One region of the Geodermatophilus sp. SYSU D01180 genome, then DNA from elsewhere that is predicted to be linked to it. Evidence: riboswitches for the same ligand, from Rfam matches in the RefSeq annotation. Region 1 holds a riboswitch; each other region holds the start of a gene.
The links. A riboswitch is a leader RNA that binds a small molecule or an ion and turns the genes downstream of it on or off. The one in region 1 is predicted to bind cyclic di-AMP.
Positions count from the first base shown of each region.

Region 2: linked by a shared signal. The riboswitch ahead of ACI8AA_RS10600 (transglycosylase family protein) and the one ahead of ACI8AA_RS17295 (NlpC/P60 family protein) in region 1 are both predicted to bind cyclic di-AMP.
Region 3: linked by a shared signal. The riboswitch ahead of ACI8AA_RS05010 (transglycosylase family protein) and the one ahead of ACI8AA_RS17295 (NlpC/P60 family protein) in region 1 are both predicted to bind cyclic di-AMP.

Region 1 is NZ_JBJGZH010000020.1:25,280-29,582, forward strand. Features, by position in the region: gene ACI8AA_RS17285 (NlpC/P60 family protein) at 1-1,321, shown strand, start outside; gene ACI8AA_RS17290 (hypothetical protein) at 1,432-1,719, shown strand; cyclic di-AMP (ydaO/yuaA leader) riboswitch at 1,879-2,059, shown strand; gene ACI8AA_RS17295 (NlpC/P60 family protein) at 2,076-3,263, shown strand; gene ACI8AA_RS17300 (M48 family metallopeptidase) at 3,429-4,303, shown strand, end outside.
Region 2 is NZ_JBJGZH010000009.1:69,204-73,506, forward strand. Features, by position in the region: gene ACI8AA_RS10585 (o-succinylbenzoate synthase) at 1-140, shown strand, start outside; gene menD (2-succinyl-5-enolpyruvyl-6-hydroxy-3-cyclohexene-1-carboxylic-acid synthase) at 137-1,816, shown strand; gene ACI8AA_RS10595 (VOC family protein) at 1,823-2,071, opposite strand; cyclic di-AMP (ydaO/yuaA leader) riboswitch at 2,539-2,709, shown strand; gene ACI8AA_RS10600 (transglycosylase family protein) at 2,714-3,889, shown strand; gene ACI8AA_RS10605 (isochorismate synthase) at 3,987-4,303, opposite strand, start outside.
Region 3 is NZ_JBJGZH010000003.1:212,020-216,322, reverse strand. Features, by position in the region: gene treY (malto-oligosyltrehalose synthase) at 1-1,815, shown strand, start outside; cyclic di-AMP (ydaO/yuaA leader) riboswitch at 2,063-2,197, shown strand; gene ACI8AA_RS05010 (transglycosylase family protein) at 2,201-2,800, shown strand; gene treZ (malto-oligosyltrehalose trehalohydrolase) at 2,911-4,303, shown strand, end outside.

The sequences.
Region 1 (4,303 bases):
GGCGCTGGGCTACCTGGAGGCCGTCGACGCGCACACCGCCGACGTGGTCGGCGCGGCCGAGCAGCAGCGGCGGGCCGCGGTCGACCGGCAGACCTCCGCCGACGCCGTCCTCGCCGAGGCGCGGCAGCGGGCCGACCGGCTGGCCGCGGAGGTGGCCGACCTCGAGGCCGCCGCCGACGCGGTGACCGCGGAGCTCGACGTCGCGCTCGGCGACGTCGACCGGCAGCTGTCGGACCTGCAGCGCCAGCAGGTCGACGTCGACACCCAGACGGCGGCCAACTGGCGGGCCTACCTCGGCCAGCTGCGCGATGCCGGGGTGGCCGCGCCGCCGGCGGCCGAGCTGCTCGACCCCGTGCGGGGCCTGCCCGCAGGGCTCACCCCGGTCGGCGCAGCCGCCGGTGGCGCCCAGCGCGGCGCCGCGCAGCTGCCCCGCCAGCCGGTGTCGCTGCTCGTGCTGCCGGCGGAGACGCTGGCCGCGGTCACCGCGGCCATGGACGCCCTCGGCCGGCCGTACGCGCCGGGGACGGCCGGCCCGGACTCCTGGGACTGCGGCTCGCTGGTCTCCGCCGTCTACCGCGGCGCCGGCATCGACCTGCCCGGCGACCAGGCCGGCCTGTTCGCGGTCACCACGCCCGTCGACCTGGCCGACGTCCTGCCCGGCGACCTGGTCTTCCTCGGCACCCCCGAGTCGGGGCTGGGGCACGTGGGGATCGCGCTGGACGCGCAGACCATGCTCGCCGCCGACGCGCGGGCCGGCGCCGTCGTCGTCCGCCGGCTGCCCGCCGACCAGGTGGTCCACGTCGGGCGGCCGAGCCTCGGCCCGCGGCCGGAGGTGCCCGCCCCCGGCCCGGCCGGCGGCGCCCTGCGGGTCGAGTGCGGCAACACCGTCTACCCCCCGAGCTTCGACGGCGCCCGCGCCTGGGGCGGCTACCCCAACGGCCTCATCCCGCCGAGCGCGCTGTGCCCGATCGGGGTGGGCGGCCACTCGCTGCGCTGCGACGCCGCGGCGGCCTGGCGGGCGATGAGCGCGGCCTACGCGTCGGTGTTCGGGCGGCCGATGTGCATCACCGACTCCTACCGCACCTACGCCGGCCAGGTCCGCCTGTACGGGGAGAAGCCGGCGCTGGCCGCGGTCCCGGGCACCAGCAACCACGGCTGGGGGCTGGCGGTCGACCTGTGCGGCGGCATCGACGGCTTCGGCACGCCGCAGTACGCGTGGATGGTCGCCAACGCCGGCCGGTTCGGGTGGCTGCACCCGACCTGGGCCGACCCGGGCAACGGCCGCGAGGAGCCCTGGCACTGGGAGTACGCGGGCAGCTGAGCCGGGACTGTCGGTGGCCGTCCCTAGCGTGCCGGCCAACCGACAGGGAGACCCGTCCCGACCGCGGCCCGGCACCGGGCGGCGCGGCCGGGGCACGGAGGGACACGGCCATGCTCATCGACTGCGACTCGTGCACCGCGCGCGGCGCCGGCTGCGCCGACTGCGTCGTCACCGCCCTGCTGGGCGCCCCGCCCGCGGAGCGGGACACCGGGCCCGTGCTGCTGCCGGTGCCCCCGGTCCCGGCGGCCCGGACGGCCGACGGCGCCCTGCCGCGCCCGGGCGTCGTCGTGGAGCTCGACGACGTCGAGCGGCGGGCCGTGCGGGCGCTGGCCGAGGGCGGCCTGGTGCCGCCGCTGCGGCACCGGCCCTCGCGTGACGGGCGCCGGCGCACGGGCTGACCGGCGAGGGGCCACCCGAAACGGGTACGTACCGGAGTGGCGCGGCTGCTGACCGTGTGTGTTCTCACAGTCCACGCACCCCCCGTTTGTCACAACTGCATCACGTCCGTACTGTGGCGCCGTCCGGCCGGGTGGTCGTCACCCGACGCAGGGTGACCTCGGCCGACACCGCCGAGTCACCGGACGCCCTCCCCGGAGGTGCGCGAGGTGAGCCGGGGACCCACCGCAGCACTGGGGTGAGTTCTCGTGCGCGCCGGTCCCGACCGGGGCGCGGAGATAGGGCACGTCTTCCCAGCCCGAACCCGTCAGCTAACTCGGTAGGCGGTTGCTGAGGAAGAAACGGAGAGCCGCCGCCCGTGGCGACCCCCCGCCCCGCCCTGGGGCATGCACGCGAGAAGTCCACATCGGCCACCCGCACCGCCGGTCCGCACCGCCCGTCGCGGGCCCGCCACCTCGGCCGGGTCACCCTCGTCGGCACCACCGCCGCGCTGACCCTCACCCTGCTGTCCGGCACCGCGGCCGCCGACCCCGAGCGGGCCGGCACCCCGGAGCAGGCCGCCCAGCTCGCCGCCGAGGCCGGTCACCGGCTCGAGGTCGTCACCGAGCAGGTCAACGAGGCCCGCGAGGTCCTCGCCCAGCAGCGGGCCGCCGCCGACGAGGCCGACCGGGCCGCCGCCGAGGCGCAGGGCCAGCTGCAGGAGCTCGACGGCCAGATCCGCCAGGTGGCCCGCAGCGCCTACACCGCCGGCAACGGCGACGGCTTCGCCGGGCTCGACCTGCTGATGACCAGCGACTCCGCCGAGGACTTCGTCGCGTCGCTGGCCACCCTCGGCCAGATCGCCGACCACACCACCTCGGTCCTCGACCGGGTCAACGAGGCGGCCGCCGCCGCCCGGCAGGCGCAGGCCGACGCCGAGGCCGCCGAGGCCGAGGCGCAGCGCACCCTCGACGACCTGAGCGCCCAGGAGGCGCAGCTCCAGGACGACATCGCCGACTACCAGGCGCAGTTCGCCGCGCTCACCGAGGCGCAGCGGCAGGCGGCGCTCGCCGCGCAGGAGGCCGGCCTGGCCGCCGGCGCGCAGGCCGACGAGGACACCGGCGGCGAGCCGGGCGGCGAGGGCGCGCCCGCCGCCGCGGGCACGCAGGCCGCGGCCCCCGCACCGGCCCCGGCGCCGTCGGCGGTCGGCGGCAGCGGTGCCGCGCAGACCGCGGTGCAGACGGCGCTGGCCCAGGTGGGCGACCCCTACGTGTGGGGCGCCGGCGGGCCGAACGCCTTCGACTGCTCGGGCCTGACCCAGTACGCCTACGCGGCGGCCGGGATCAGCCTCCCGCACTCCAGCAGCATGCAGTCGCGCATGGGCACCGCCGTCTCGCGCGCGGACCTGCAGCCGGGCGACCTGATCTTCTACTACAGCCCGGTCAGCCACGTCTCGATGTACATCGGCAACGGCCAGATGGTGCACGCCTCCACGTCGGGGCAGCCGGTGAAGGTCGTGTCGGTCGACTCGATGGGCGGCATCACCGCGATGCGCCGCATCGCCTGAGGAAGGACCTCCCTGCCCCCCACCGCTCGCGAGCTCGCGGCGGGACCCTGCAGGGAGGCCGTTCCATCACGTCGCCGGGGCCGGTGACCCGTCCGGGTCGCCGGCCCTCGGCGTCCGTGGAGGGAGACCCCGGTGCGGCGCCGGCGCGCGCCTAGGATCGGCCGGGTGAGCAGGGCGGGCGGGACGAGCACCCGCCCCGGCCCCGCGGCCACCCGGCCCGACCGCACCGGCTCCCGCCGGGCCGCGCTGCTGGTCGCGCTCGTGCTCGGCGCGGCGCTCGTCGTCGTCATCGCGCTCCGCACGCCCTGGACGCTGCTGCCCACCCCGCCCGGCGGCGCGTCCCCGGTCACCGACGACGCCGGGCTGCCCGCCGAGGTCGTCCGCCGCGCCGAGGCCCTCGCCGCCGACATCCGGCCCGCGTCGCTGACCAACCTGGTGCTCGGGCTCGCGGTCTCGGCGCTGCTCGGCCTCACCCGCCTGGGCAGCCGGCTGGTCACCGCGGTCGGCCGGGCGGGCGGCCGCCGCTGGCCGCTCACCGTGCTGCTGGGCGCGGTCGCGCTGGTCGTCGTCGGCCGGCTGGTGACGCTGCCGATCTCCGCCTACGGCGAGGTGGTGCGGCACCGCTACGGGCTGTCCACGCGCTCCTGGCCCCTGTGGCTGCGCGACGTCGCGGTCTCCACGGCCATCGACGCCGGGCTCACCGCCCTCGGCCTGCTCGTGCTCGTCGCGCTGGCCCGCCGCGCGCCCCGCACGTGGTGGGCCTGGGCGGCCGGCGGCGCGGCCGCGCTGGTCGTCGCCGGCTCCTTCCTCTACCCGGTGGTCATCGAGCCGGCGTTCAACAGCTTCACGCCGCTGCCGGCCGGCGAGCTGCGCACCGACCTGCTGCGGCTGGCCGAGGAGAGCGGCTCCCCGGTCGAGGACGTCCTGGTCGCCGACGCGTCCCGGCGGACGACGTCGCTCAACGCCTACGTGTCCGGGTTCGGCTCGACCCGCCGGGTGGTCCTCTACGACACCCTGCTGGCCGACGTCCCCCCGGAGGA
Region 2 (4,303 bases), on a different contig from region 1:
TCACCGACGCCCCGCTGCTGCCGGTGGACGGCGTGCTGCCGGTGACCCGGCCCGACCCCGCCCGGCTGGACGCCGTGGCCGCGCCCGCTGACGTGACCGCCCGCTGGACCGAGCGGCTGGGCGCGGTGCTGGCCGCGTGAACCCCTCCACCGCGCTGGCCCGCGTGCTGGTCGACGAGCTCGTCCGCGGCGGGGTCCGCGACGCCGTCGTCGCGCCCGGCTCGCGCTCGGCGCCGGTCGCCCTGGCGCTGGCCGCCGCCGAGCGGGCCGGCGTCCTGCGGCTGCACGTGCGCATCGACGAGCGGACGGCGTCCTTCCTCGCCCTGGGCCTGGCCCGCGCGTCCGGCCGGCCGGTGCCGGTGCTCACCACCTCCGGGACGGCGACCGCGCACCTGCATGCCGCCGTCCTCGAGGCCGACGTCAGCGGCGTGCCGCTGCTGGCGCTGACCGCCGACCGGCCGCCGGAGCTGCGCGGCACCGGCGCCAACCAGACGATCGAGCAGCCGGGCCTCTACGGCGGCGCGGTGCGCTGGGCGGCCGACGTCGGCGTGCCCGAGGCCGGCCGCGAGGCCGCGCAGAACCGCTACTGGCGCTCGGTGGTGTCCCGGGCGCTGCTCGCGGCCACCGGCGTCCTGTCCGGTGACCCCGGGCCGGTCCAGCTGGACCTGCCGCTCCGTGACCCGCTGCTGCCCGAGGAGGAGCCCGGACCGCTGACCGGCCCGTGGGCCGGCCGGGACGGCGGCGCGCCGTGGACCGCCGGCGCGTCCGCGCCCGCCGCGACCGCGCCGGTCGCGGACGGCCCGCGCACGCTCGTCGTCGCCGGGGACGGGCCGGACGCCGTCGGCCGGGCGTGGGCGGCCGGCGCCGCCGCGGCCGGCTGGCCGGTGGTCGCCGAGCCGAGCGGCGGGGCGTGGACCGACGGCGCCGTGCGCGGCGGGGCGCTGCTGCTCGGCGTGCCCGGCTGGCTGGACGCGCACCGGCCCGAGCGCGTGGTCGTCGTCGGCCGGCCGACGCTGTCCCGGCCGGTGTCGGCGCTGCTGGCCGACCCGCGGGTGCGCGTGGAGACCGTGGTCGCGGGGCCGCGCTGGCCCGACGCCGGCCGCTCGGCCGCGCTGGTCACCCGCGCCGCCCCGCCGGGCGGCCCGCCGTCGGACCCGGGCTGGGCCGCCGCCTGGCGCGTGGCCGCGGACCGGGTGGGCGCGACCGTCGACGCCGCCCTGGACACCGCGCCCGGGCTGACCGCCGCCCGGCTGGCCCGCGACGTCGTCGCCGCGCTGCCGTCCGGGGCGCTGCTGGTGCTCGGCTCCTCGACGCCGGTGCGCGACGTCGACCGGCTCGCCGTGCCGCGCGGCGACGTCGCCGTGCTCGCCAACCGCGGCGTCGCCGGCATCGACGGCACGGTGTCCACCGCCGTCGGCGCCGCGCTGGCGCACGGCGGGCCGGCGGTGGCGCTCATGGGCGACCTCACGTTCCTGCACGACCTGCAGGGGCTGCTCACCGGCGAGGGCGAGCCGCGCCCGGACCTCACCGTGGTGGTGCCCGACAACGACGGCGGCGGGATCTTCGCCCAGCTGGAGCCGGGGCGGCCGGCGTACGCCCGCGACTACCGGCGGGTGTTCGGCACGCCGCACGGGCGCGACCTGGTCGCCGTCGCGGCGTCCCTGGGGTGGGCGGCCACGGCGGTGGCCACGCCGGAGGAGCTCGCTGCCGCGCTGGCGTGCGGCGGGCCGCGGGTGGTCGTCGCCCGCACCGACCAGCGCGCGGAGGCCGACCTGGCCGTCGCCCTCCGGGAGGCCGCGGGCCGCGCGCTGGCCTGACCGGCCTCAGGAGCGGCGGATCTCCTGCAACGACCGGCCGTTGCCGTCGGGGTCGCTGAAGAATGCGAACCGCGAGCCGGGGGCGCCCTCGGGGCCCGGCTGCTGGACCTCGGTCACGTCGACCCCGCGCTCGGCCAGCTCCCGGCGGACGGCGTCGACGTCCTCGACGACGAGCGGCGGGCCCCGGGTCGAGCCCGGCTCGCCCAGCGGCATGCCCTGGACGATGACCACCGAGCAGGGGGAGCCCGGCGTCATCTGCACCACACGCATGCCCGGGGGCCGGGCTGACGTCGTGGTCGAGCCCGGAACCGACCTGCTCGACGTGGAAGGCCCTGGCGACGTCGACGTCGCTCACCGGGATCCCGGTCACCTCGAGTCGCGTGTCCGTGCGGGGGACCCCAGGGAGGTCCGGGCACCCGGCGGGTGCCTCGCGGCGCGGTCCCGACGGGGGAGGGGGAGCCCGTCGCCGGTGGCCTTCGTCACGGGATCCGGGGCGGCCGGGACGGGGGCGGGAGGACCGCGGCAGGGCCGGATCGCGCGCGGCGAGCAGCGCGTTCCGTTACCCGCGCGGGGATCACGCCGACGTCACGCCGTACCCCACGGGTCCCAGTCGAACCGTGCTGTGACCGCCGTCACGACGACAGTCGACATGACGACACGTAACGTTTTGGCTGCGCTCAGCGAACACGGAGCGCGGCGCCGGTCCGCCAAACCCTGCCCACCGGTCGCCCACGTCAACTCCCAGGGCAGGGGTGGGGGACCCACTCTTCCGGCGCGCGACGGCCCACGGGGGCCTGGTCGGAGCGCGCCTCGGGGTGAAGCCGCGGACCGCGGCCGGGCACCGATCGCCCGAACCCGACAGCTCACCTCGCCGGCGGTGATCGGGAGATCATCACCATGCCCAAGCACCGCGCACCCCGCTACGTCCGCACCAAGAAGGTCATCGCCAAGGCCCCTGTCGCCGCCGGCGCCGCCGCCGTCGGTCTGGGCGTCCTGAGCTCGCCGGCCTCCGCCTCCACCACCCACGACTGGACCGGCGTCGCCCAGTGCGAGTCCAGTGGCAACTGGAGCATCAACACCGGCAACGGCTACTACGGCGGCCTGCAGTTCAGCCAGTCCACCTGGGCCGCCTTCGGGGGCACCGACCTCGCCCCGCGTGCCGACCTCGCCACCCCGGCCCAGCAGGTCCAGATCGCCGAGGCCGTCCTGGCCGGCCAGGGCGTCGGCGCCTGGCCGAGCTGCGGCAAGTACCTGACCGACGGCACCACCGCGGCCGCCGCCGAGGCGCCGGCCGCCGAGCAGGCCGCCCCCGCCGCCGCCGAGGCCCCGGCCGCCCCGGCCGAGCAGCCGGCCGCCAAGCAGGTCGCCCCGGCCGAGCAGGCCGAGGTCACCACCGAGGAGTACACCGTCCGCTGGCGGGACACGGTGGCGAAGATCGCCGCCGCCCACGGCCAGAGCTGGCGGGAGCTCTACGAGCGCAACGTCGACGTCATCGGCGCCAACCCGAACCTGATCTTCCCCGGTCAGGTGCTGGCGCTCAGCGGCTCGACCGCCGCCCCGGCCGAGGCCGCCCCGGCCCCCGCTGCCGAGGCCGCCCCGGCCCCCGCCGCCGAGGCCGCCCCGGCCCCGGTCGCCGCCGCCGGTGAGGCCGCGCCCGCCGCCACCCCGCCGATCGCCGAGGCCGCCCCGCAGGTCGCGCAGGCCTCGGTCGTCGCCGAGATCACCAACACCGCCGGCGCCATCCACGAGGCCGTGCAGGCGGCGGCGAACGCCGTCGTCAGCAACGTCCCGGGCGCCGCGGACATCACCCTCGGCGGCACGCGGGCCAGCGCGGTCGACCCGGACGGCCACCCCTCCGGCAAGGCCCTGGACTACATGGTCATGTCCGACGCCGCCCTCGGCGACGCGATCGCCCAGTACCACGTGGACCACTGGGACGAGCTCGGCGTCGAGTACGTCATCTGGCAGCAGCGCATCCTGACCTCGCCCGACGGTGCCTGGAAGGCGATGGAGGACCGCGGCGGTGTGACCGCCAACCACTTCGACCACGTGCACGTCAACTACGTGGGCTGACCTCCCGCACACCCGACGAGGGCCCCGACCGCGCGCAGCGGCCGGGGCCCTCGCCGTCTCCGGGGCAGGACGCCGGCGCCGGCGGGACGGAGCCGCCTCAGCCCTCCAGCGCGGCCTGGAAGGCGGCGAACTTCGCCTGCGTCTCGGCGAGCTCGGCCGTCGGGTCGGAGGCGGCGACGATGCCGCAGCCGGCGAACAGCCGGGCCGAGCGCGGGTCGTCGTCGACCAGCTGGGCGCAGCGCAGGGCCAGCCCGAACTCGCCGTCCCCGCGGGCGTCGAGCCAGCCCACCGGCCCGGCGTAGCGCCCGCGGCCCATGCCCTCCAGCTCGGCGATCACCGCGGCGGCGGCCTCGGGCGGCGTGCCGCAGACGGCGGCGGTCGGGTGCACGGTGTCGACCAGCTCCAGCAGCCCGG
Region 3 (4,303 bases), on a different contig from region 1:
GGCGAGGGCACCCCGCAGGAGGTGCACGACCGGCAGCACTACGAGCTGGTCGACTGGCGGCGCGCGGACGCCGACCTCAACTACCGGCGGTTCTTCGCCATCAACACCCTCGCCGGGCTGAGGGTGGAGGACCCGGAGGTCTTCCGCGCCACCCACGAGCTGGTGCTGCGGCTGGTCGAGCAGGGCGCCGTCGACGGGCTGCGGATCGACCACCCCGACGGCCTGGCCGACCCCAAGGGCTACCTGGACCGGCTGGCCGAGGCGTCGGGCGGCCGGTGGACGGTGGTCGAGAAGATCCTCGAGCCCGGCGAGGACCTGCCGGAGAGCTGGCGGGCGGCCGGCACCACCGGCTACGACGCGCTGGCCGAGGTCGACGACGTCCTGGTCGACCCGGCCGGCGAGGCGGCGCTGACCGCGCTGGACACCGAGCTGTCCGGCCGGGCGGTCGACTACGGGCAGCTGGTGCACGACTGCAAGCGCGAGGTCACCGACGGGATCCTCGGCTCCGAGGTCGCCCGGCTGGTGCGGGTGATCGGCGAGCTGCCGGGCGTCGACGTCGAGACGGAGGAGGAGGCGCTGGCCGAGCTGCTGGCCAGCTTCTCGGTCTACCGCACCTACCTGCCCGACGGCCGCGAGCACCTCGACGCCGCCGTGGGCGACGTCCGCGACCGCCGTCCCGACCTGGTCGCCGCGGTGGACGCGCTGCACCCGGTGCTGGCGCAGGCCGGCACCGAGGCGGCCACCCGGTTCGAGCAGACCAGCGGCCCGGTGATGGCCAAGGGCGTCGAGGACAGCGCGTACTACCGGTGGGCCCGGTTCGTGGTGCTCAACGAGGTGGGCGGCGACCCGGCGCGCTTCGGCAGCACCCCGGGGGAGTTCCACGAGGCGCAGGCGCGGCGGCTGGAGCGCAAGCCCGAGTCGATGACGACGCTGACCACGCACGACACCAAGCGCAGCGAGGACACCCGGGCCCGCCTGGCCGTCCTCGCCGAGGTGCCGACCGAGTGGGCGGACCTGGTCCGCGGCTGGCTGTCCCGCCACCCGCTGCCCGACCGGCCGCTGGCGCACCTGGTGTGGCAGAACCTGGTCGGCGCCTGGCCGCTGTCCCGCGAGCGGGCGCACGCCTACGCCGAGAAGGCCGCCCGCGAGGCCGGGCAGTCGACGACGTGGACCGACGTCGACGAGGCGTTCGAGGCGCAGCTGCACGCGATGGTCGACGCCGCCTTCGACGACGAGGCCACGAACCGCGAGGTCGAGGCGTTCGTCGCGCGGATCACCCCGGCCGGCCGGTCCAACGGGCTGGCGCAGAAACTGCTGCAGCTGACGATGCCCGGCGTCCCGGACGTCTACCAGGGCACCGAGCTGTGGGACCACTCCCTGGTCGACCCCGACAACCGCCGCCCGGTCGACTACGACGAGCGGCGCGCGCTGCTGGCCCGGCTCGACGGCGGGGAGGTGCCCGACGTCGACGAGACCGGCGCGGCCAAGCTGCTCGTCGTCTCGCGGGCGCTGCGGCTGCGGCGGGACGACCCCGGGCTGTTCACCGGCTACACCCCGGTGGCGGCCACCGGGTCCGCCGCGCAGCACGTCGTCGCCTTCGACCGTGGGTCCGGAGAGCGGGACGGCGCGGTGACGGTGGCGACACGGCTGCCGGTCGCGCTGGCCACCACCGGCTGGGGCGACACCGCGCTGGCGCTCCCGACCGGCGGGTGGCGCGACGTGCTCACCGGCACGCGGGTCGTCTCCCACGCCGGCGGCGCGCCCGTGGGGGAACTGCTCGCCCGGCTGCCGGTGGCCCTGCTCGTCCGGGAGTGAGACGGAGGTCACGGCGGCGCCGGCCGGCGCCGCCGTGACCTGCGACTCCCCCCGGCCGCCGGGCGCGGGCCGCCGCGGGGACGCCGGGCGACACGCCGTGACGGGTGGGGCGGGTGTGCCGTCTCGTGATGCGGCCGTTACCTTTGCCCCGCACGCGGGTCCATGACAGCCGCGTGCCGGAGCCGGTCCGCCGAACCCCGTCCGCCGGGCTCCGTTCCTCCTGCACAGCCAGGACGGGGGTGGGGGACCCACTTCGGCGCCTGCACCGCGGTCACGGGGGGACCGGACGCAGCGCCTCGGGGTGAAGCCGCACGTCGTGCGGCCGGGGCACCGATCGCTCCGAACCCGACAGCTCACCTCGCAGGCGGCGGATCGGAGATCCCCCATGCGCACGTCCACGTCCCTGCTCCGCCGTGCCCTCGTGACGACCGGCGTGGCCGCGGCCGCGATCGGCGTCGCCGCCGGCCCGGCCTCGGCCGCCGCCCCCAACGACTGGGACGCCGTCGCCCAGTGCGAGTCCAGCGGCAACTGGAGCATCAACACCGGCAACGGCTACTACGGCGGCCTGCAGTTCAGCCAGTCCACCTGGGCGGCCTTCGGCGGCACCGAGTACGCCGCGCGCGCCGACCTGGCCACCAAGGCGCAGCAGATCGCCGTCGCCGAGCGCACGCTCGACGTCCAGGGCCCGGGTGCCTGGCCCACCTGCGGCAAGGGCCTGAACCCGGACGCCCCGGAGGCCGGCTCGCCGGCCGCCGAGCCCGCCGCCGCTCCCGCCGCGGCCGAGCCCGCCCCGGCCGCCCGGGCCGGGGAGTCCGCCGCCGGGGCCTCCGGCGGCTCGTACACCGTCCGGTCCGGCGACACGCTGGGCAAGATCGCCCGAGCCCAGGGCGTCGAGGGCGGCTGGAAGGCCCTCTGGTCGGCCAACAGCGGCACGGTCAGCAACCCGGACGAGATCTACGTCGGGCAGCTGCTGCAGCTGCCGTGACCCGGGGCGGCGGCCGGGGGACCCGCTCCCCCGGCCGCCGCTCGCGGTTGACCCGGCCCGCAGCGGGCAAGAGGGACCGGTCAGCCGCACTACCGCTGGGAGGCCCCCGCATGTCCGCACCCGTCGAGTTCGCCGTCTGGGCGCCCGTGCCCGAGCGCGTGCGCCTGCAGGTCGACGGCACGGTGCACGACATGCGCCGCGACGACGCCGGCTGGTGGCGGGCCGAGGCCGAGGCCGGCCCGGAGTCCGACTACGGCTACCTGCTCGGCGACGACGACACCCCCCGCCCCGACCCGCGCTCGCGCCGGCAGCCCGACGGCGTGCACGGGCTGTCCCGCCGGTTCGACCCGTCGGCCTACACGTGGGGCGACACCGCCTGGACCGGGCGCCCGCTGGCCGGCGGCGTCGTCTACGAGCTGCACGTCGGCACGTTCACGCCCGAGGGCACCCTCGACTCGGCCATCGACCGGCTCGGGCACCTCGCCGACCTCGGCGTCGACTTCGTCGAGCTGCTGCCGGTCAACGGCTTCGACGGCACGCACAACTGGGGCTACGACGGCGTGCTCTGGTACACGGTGCAGGAGAGCTACGGCGGCCCCGCGGCCTACCAGCGGTTCGTCGACGCCTGCCACCAGCGCGGGATCGGCGTCATCCAGGACGTCGTCTACAACCACCTCGGCCCGTCGGGCAACTACCTGCCGCTGTTCATGCCGGTCTTCTCGGAGGGCGGCGCGAACACCTGGGGCGAGTCGGTCAACCTGTCCGGGCCGGACTCCGACGAGGTCCGCCGCTACGTCCTGGACAACGCCCTGATGTGGCTGCGCGACATGCACGTCGACGGGCTGCGGCTCGACGCCGTCCACGCCCTGGTCGACGAGCGCGCCACCCACGTGCTCGAGGAGATGGCGCAGGAGGTCGACCGGCTCTCGGTCGCCGTCGGCCGGCCGCTCACGCTGATCGCCGAGAGCGACCTCAACGACCCCCGGATGGTCACCCCGCGGGTGGCCGGCGGCACCGGCATCCACGCGCAGTGGAGCGACGACTTCCACCACGCGCTGCACGCGACGCTCACCGGCGAGGGCCAGGGCTACTACGGCGACTTCGCCGAGGCCGGTCTCGCCGGGCTGGCCAAGACCCTCACCGGCGCCTTCTTCCACGACGGCACGTGGTCGAGTTTCCGCCGCCGCTCGCACGGCCGGCCGGTGGACACCGCGCGGCTGCCGGGGTGGAAGTTCCTCGGCTACCTGCAGGACCACGACCAGGTCGGCAACCGCGCCATCGGGGACCGCGTCTCGGCGACGCTGTCCCCCGGCCTGCTCGCCGTCGGCGCGACCCTGGTGCTCACCAGCCCCTTCACCCCGATGCTGTTCATGGGCGAGGAGTGGGGCGCCGCTACGCCGTGGCAGTTCTTCACCAGCCACACCGACCCGGACATCGGCCGGGCGACGGCCGAGGGCCGCAAGAACGAGTTCGCCGAGCACGGCTGGGACGCCGACGAGGTGC